2 regions of the Bradyrhizobium sp. USDA 4506 genome follow, and region 2 is predicted to be linked to the other one. Evidence: riboswitches for the same ligand, from Rfam matches in the RefSeq annotation. Region 2 holds a riboswitch; the other holds the start of a gene.
What was found. A riboswitch is a leader RNA that binds a small molecule or an ion and turns the genes downstream of it on or off. The one in region 2 is predicted to bind S-adenosylmethionine.
Positions count from the first base shown of each region.

Region 1: linked by a shared signal. The riboswitch ahead of ACVIHF_RS38395 (O-succinylhomoserine sulfhydrylase) and the one ahead of metX (homoserine O-acetyltransferase MetX) in region 2 are both predicted to bind S-adenosylmethionine.

Region 1 covers NZ_JBSSBM010000002.1:7,719,064-7,722,264, reverse strand. The annotation lists gene ACVIHF_RS38400 (2'-deoxycytidine 5'-triphosphate deaminase) at 1-951, opposite strand, end outside; SAM riboswitch at 1,086-1,165, shown strand; gene ACVIHF_RS38395 (O-succinylhomoserine sulfhydrylase) at 1,242-2,435, shown strand; gene ACVIHF_RS38390 (SDR family NAD(P)-dependent oxidoreductase) at 2,487-3,201, opposite strand, start outside.
Region 2 covers NZ_JBSSBM010000002.1:5,961,130-5,964,330, forward strand. The annotation lists gene metW (methionine biosynthesis protein MetW) at 1-10, opposite strand, end outside; gene metX (homoserine O-acetyltransferase MetX) at 7-1,212, opposite strand; SAM riboswitch at 1,298-1,377, opposite strand; gene ACVIHF_RS30345 (chorismate mutase) at 1,552-2,400, shown strand; gene hisC (histidinol-phosphate transaminase) at 2,500-3,201, shown strand, end outside.

The DNA of each region.
Region 1 (3,201 bases), 1.8 Mb from region 2:
GCGCACCTCCAGCACGGCGCGCGCGCCCTTGCCGCCGGCGCCGGCATAGCCGAAACCAGGATCGAAGAAGCCGGCATAATGGACGCGGAATTCGCCGACCAGCGGATCGAACGGCACCATCTCCGCGGCGTAGTCCGGCGGCACCTGCACCGCCTCTTTCGACGCCAGGATGTAGAACTCGCCGGGATCGAGAATGAGACTGCCGTCGGGCCGGGCCTTGATCGGCTCCCAGAAGTCGTCGACGGCATAGCCGCCGCGGCGATCGACATCGACCACGCCGGTATGGCGCTTGGCGCGATAGCCGACGAAGCCGCCCGAGCTCTCGCCGGAAAGATCGACGGAAAGCGCAACGCCATCGGAGAGATCGGCATCGTCGATATCGACCAGCCGCTCGGCGGCATGCAGCGCATCGAGCTCGTCGGCGGTCAGCGTCGCCTCGCCGATCCGGAAGCGGACCTGGCTGAGCCGCGAACCCTCGCGCAGCAGCACGGGAAACGTCTTCGGGCTGATCTCGGCGTAGAGCGGGCCGTGATAGCCGGCGCCGATCATGTCGAAGCGGCGGGTACCGTCGGCGATCACGCGGGTGAAGACGTCGAGCCGTCCGGTCGAGCTCTTCGGGTTGGCCGCGGCCACGATCTCCGGCGGCAGCGCCAGGCTCTCCAGCAGCGGCACGATGTAGACGCAGTTGGTCTCCAGCACCGCGCCGTCGGACAGATCGATCTCGTGCAGCTTCAGCTCGTCGATCCGCTCGGCGACAGTGGCATCGGGTCCCGGCAGGAAGCTGGCGCGGACCCGGTAGGCGATGTCGCCAAGGCGCAGATCGAGGCTGGCCGGCTGGATCTGGCTCTCGACGAAGTCATAGGCGGGCAGAATGAGGCCGGCCTCCGCCATCTCCGCGATCATGCGGTCGGGCAGGATTCCGTTGGATTCATCTTCCAGCGTGAACGACACGATGCGGTCCCTCGGCGATCCCTCGAGATGGCCCAAAAATCATACTCCAGGCGGCCATCAAGCCCCAAAATATGGGCTTTTACGGGTTATCCGATGACCGTCTTGACGGAAAGGGCGCGAGGGAATATCAGCTGCACTTATCCCGTGGTGATTTGAGCCGGCCGGCTTGCAGCCACGTTAAATAAGTCGCTAAACAGGCCGGGGACAGTGTGATCCCGGCTTGTGGAGGTTGCTCCAGGCCGGTTTTTTTGTGGCCATTCTCCAGGGGAAATGGCCACCTCGGAGGTCACATGTCTGAATCTGAAACCACGGCCCGCTTTCGTCCCGAAACCCGCCTTGTCCATGGCGGCACGCTGCGCTCGCAATTCGGGGAGACGTCGGAAGGGCTGTTTCTCACCCAGGGCTACGTCTACGACACCGCCGAGCAATGCGAGGCGCGCTTCAAGGGCCAGGACCCCGGCTTCATCTATTCGCGCTATTCCAACCCGACCATTGCGATGTTCGAGCGCCGCATGATCGAGCTCGAGGGCGCGGAAGCCGCGCGCTCGACCGCGACCGGCATGGCCGCGGTGACCACCGCGATCCTCGCCCCGCTGAAGGCCGGCGATCATGTGGTGGCCTCGAAGGCCCTGTTCGGCTCCTGCCTCTACGTGGTGCAGGACCTGTTGCCGCGCTACGGCATCGAGACGACGCTGGTCGACGGCCTCGACCTCGACCAGTGGCAGCGCGCGTTGCGGCCGAACACCAAGACCTTCTTCCTGGAGAGCCCGACCAATCCGACGCTCGACGTGCTCGACATCGGCGCGATCGCAGAGATCGCGCATAGCGGCGGCGCCCGGCTGATCGTCGACAACGTGTTTGCGACGCCGATCTGGCAGAGCCCGCTGTCGCTCGGCGCCGACGTCGTGGTCTATTCCGCAACCAAGCATATCGACGGCCAGGGCCGCTGCCTCGGCGGCGTCATCCTGTCGTCGGAGGCCTTCATCGCCGAGCACATCCACAATTTCATGCGCCAGACCGGGCCGTCGCTGTCGCCGTTCAACGCCTGGGTGCTGCTGAAGGGGCTGGAGACGCTCGGCGTCCGCGTCCGCGCCCAGACCGAGAACGCGGCGAAGATCGCCGAGGCGCTGGCCAGGCATCCGAAGATCACGCGGCTGGTTTATCCGGGCCGCCCCGATCATCCGCAGGCCGAGACGGTGAAGAAGCAGATGGGCGCCGGCTCGACGCTGGTCGGCTTCGAGGTGAAGGACGGCAAGGCCGGTGCCTTCCGCTGCCTCAACGCGCTGAAGATCTCGCGCATCTCCAACAATCTCGGCGATGCCAAGAGCCTGGTCACGCATCCCGCGACCACGACGCATCAGCGCCTGGCGCCGGAGGCCCGCGCCGAGCTCGGCATCAGCGAAGGTTTCGTTCGCTTCTCGGCCGGGCTCGAGCATCCCGACGATCTGATCGAGGATTTCGAGCGGGCGCTGGAGCAAGTCTGAAGCAACGCGTCGTGGCCGGGCTTGCCCGGCCACGACGGCTTCTCTTGAAGATTAAGTCGCAGCCGTCGTGACGCCGCCGTCGACCACGATGGTCTGGCCGGTCATGAAGGTCGACGCGTCGGAAGCGAGATAGGCCACAGCGCCTGCGATCTCGTCGGGCTCGCCGATGCGGCGGAGCGGCGTCGATGCGGTGCGGCGCTTCAGATTGTCCGGGTCCTCCCACAGCGCGCGGGCGAAATCGGTCTTCACCAGGCCCGGCGCCACGCAATTGACGCGCACGCCCTTCGGGCCCCACTCGCCGGCGAGGCTGCGGCACAGTGCGAAGTCGGCCGCCTTGGAGATGCCGTAGGCGCCGATCACGGTCGAGCCGCGCAGGCCGCCGATCGAGGAGATGATCACGACCGAACCCTTGCCGCGCTCGGCCATCTGCGGGATCGCCAGCGCGGACAGCCAGATATTGCTCTTGACGTTCGAGCCCATGATCTTGTCGAACGCCTCGTCGGTGATGTCGAGCAGCGGGCCGTAATAGGGATTCACCGCGGCGTTGCAGACCAGGATGTCGATCTTGCCGTAATGCTTGATCGTCCCCGAGACCAGCGCCTCGACCTCGTTGCGGCGCGCGATGTTGCAGGGGATGACGAGCGCATCGCCGCCCGCCTTCTTGATGCCGTCGGCGACTTCCTGGCAAGCATCCGCCTTGCGCGAGGAGATCACGACCTTGGCGCCGAGTTTTGCCAAAAGCTCCGCCGATGCGCGGCCGATGCCG
Region 2 (3,201 bases):
GCATGCTCATGACCGGCCGCCGTCCTTCAGGCCGCGCGCCTTGCCTGCGGCCAGCAGGAAGGCACGGGAGATCTCGAGGAATTCCGGCACATCGAGCAGGAAGGCGTCGTGGCCCTTGTCGGTCTCGATCTCGGCGAACGACACCCGTGCGCTCGACGCGTTCAGCGCATGCACCAGCGCGCGCGATTCCGAGGTCGGAAACAGCCAGTCGCTGGTGAAGGACACCACGCAGAACCGGGTCTGGATGCCAGCGAACGCCTTCGCCAGCACACCGTTGTGGTCGGCGGCGATGTCGAAATAGTCCATCGCGCGGGTCAAATAGAGATAGGAGTTGGCGTCGAAGCGCTCGACAAAGGACGAGCCCTGATAGCGCAGGTAGCTCTCGACCTGGAAGTCCGCATCGAACGAGAAGGTCGGCAGCTCGCGGTCCTGCATCCGCCGTCCGAACTTGCGGTGCAGCGCGGCGTCCGAGAGATAGGTGATGTGCGCGGCCATCCGCGCCACCGCCAATCCACGGTGCGGATGGGTGTCCTCGTCGACATAGCGGCCGCCGCGCCAGTCCGGATCAGCCATCACGGCCTGGCGGCCGAGCTCGTGGAACGCGATGTTCTGCGCCGAGTGGCGCGTCGAGCAGGCGATCGCGAGCGTCGAGAATACGCGCTCCGGATAGGCCGCGGTCCATTGCAGCACCTGCATGCCGCCCATCGAACCGCCGACCACGCAGAACAGCGTATTGATGCCGAGGCGATCGATCAGCATCGCCTGCGCGCGCACCATGTCGGGGATGGTGATGATCGGGAAATCGAGTCCCCACACCTTGCCGGTCGCGGGGTTCAACGACGCGGGGCCGGTCGAGCCCATGCAGCCGCCGATCACATTGGAGCAAATGATGAAGTATTTTTCGGGATCGATCGGCCGACCGGCGCCGACCATGGTCTCCCACCAGCCGGGCTTGCCGGTGACGGGATGGATGTTGTTGACATGCTGATCGCCGGTCAGCGCGTGGCAGACCAGGATCGCGTTGGAGCGGTCGGCATTGAGCTCGCCATAGGTCTGGTAGGCGATCTGGAATGGTGCGAGATCGACGCCGCAATCGAGCTTGAGCGGCTGGTCCATCCCGAACTTCGCCACCAATGACGACGGATGGTCGGCCTCATGGGCGCGATCATCGCTCGGGGTTTGTGGGCTCGGTATCGGACGCACGTTGCTCATCTAGGCGACCCTGCCTCCGCGCGGGAGGGCTCGACGGACCTCAGGCCAATAAAAAACCCGGCCTGAACAAAGGTTCGGCCGGGAGCTGATAAGGTCCCCGGCCTGTTTAGCGAGTTGTTTAACGTGGCTGCAAGCCGGCCGGCTCAAATGACCACGGGACGCAGGGAACGTAGTCCCCACGCCCCCCGCCGTCAAGACAGCCCTGCCCACGGCCAATTGGTTAACCGAATGCGCAAGGCACGCCTGCGACGTTTCTCTTTGCTTTCGCTGCCCGTCTTTCCTAATCAGGGACCCTGTCCGACGCGGCACCGGGCCGCCCCGACGACAAGGTTTGAGAGCATGTCCAACCCACCCCCGTCGCCGCCCTCGCTGCAGGATCTGCGCAAGGAGATCGATGCGATCGACGAGCAGGTTCACCGCCTGTTGATGGCGCGCGGCGACATCATCGACCGCCTGATCCAGGTCAAGAAGACCCAGGAGGTCGGCTCGGCATTCCGCCCGGCGCGCGAGGCCAGCATGATGCGCGAGCTGGTGCGGCGTCATCGCGGCATCCTGCCGCTCGACACCATCGAGAGCATCTGGCGCGTCATCATCTCGACCTTCACCTATGTGCAGGCGCCATTCGCGGTGCATGCCGATGTTTCCGTCGGCGAATCGGCCATGCGCGACTCGGCGCGGTTTCACTTCGGCTTCGTGGTGCCCTACGTGTCGCATTTCAGCGCGCAGGCCGCGGTCGAGGCGGTGGCGAAATCGAAGGGCGACCTCGCGCTGGTCTCCGCGATCGCGAGCCGCACGCCGTGGTGGAATGCGCTCGAGGCCGATGGCGCGCCGAAGATCATCGCGCGGCTGCCGTTCCTCGAACGCGCCGACCATCCCGCCGCGCTGCCGGTGTTCGTGATCTCGCGGGTCGCCGACGACGCCATGGTCACCGAAGTGCAGACCTGGAGCGTGCGCGTCTCCGGCTGGAACGCCGATGTCGCCCGGGCGCTTGCGCCGCTCGCCGAGATCGTCGCGGTCCCCGACACCGCTTTCGACGGCGCGGCGCTCCTGATCTCGGTCACCGGCCACGATTTCGAGGCCATCAAGCTCGCCCTGATCAAGGCCGGCGCCTCGGTTCGCTCGTCGGCCCTCGTCGGCAGCCACGCAACGCGCTATACGGTGCCCTCTAACGGATCGGCCAGGACCTGAAGCAAGAGCCAGCCGCCCGTCCAGACTTTTGTTTTGACGCGTTTTCTTCACGCGAACCGGTATCCACTTCGCTCGAAAACGCTCTGTTCGGAGTTGATGATGTCCCGCCCCGTGCCGAACCCCGGCATCCTCGATATTGCGCCCTACACGCCCGGCAAGAGCCCGGTGCCGGAACCGGGCCGCAAGGTGTTCAAGCTGTCCGCCAACGAGACGCCGTTCGGGCCATCTCCGAAGGCGATCGCGGCCTACAAGGCCGCGGCTGACCATCTCGAGGACTATCCGGAGGGCACCTCGCGCGTGCTGCGCGAGGCGATCGGCCGCGCCTACGGGCTTGATCCCGACCGCATCATCTGCGGCGCCGGCTCCGACGAAATCCTCAACCTGCTGGCGCACACCTATCTCGCCCCCGGCGACGAGGCGATCTCGACCACCCACGGCTTCCTGGTCTACCCGATCGCCACCATGGCGAACGGCGCCAGGAACGTGATCGCGGCCGAGACCAACTTTACCGCCGACGTCGACGCCATTCTCAAGGTGGTGACGCCGAAGACCAAGCTGGTGTGGCTCGCCAACCCGAACAATCCGACCGGCACCTATATCCCGTTCGACGAGGTCAAGCGGCTGCGCGCCGCGCTGCCCTCGCATGTGCTGCTGGTGCTCGATGCCGCCTATGCCGACTATGTCTCGCGCAACGACTACGAGCTCGGCATCGAGCTGGTCGCGACCACAGACAACACGGTGGTGACGCACACCTTCTCGAAGATCCACGGCCTTGCGGCGCTGCGGATCGGCTGGATGTTC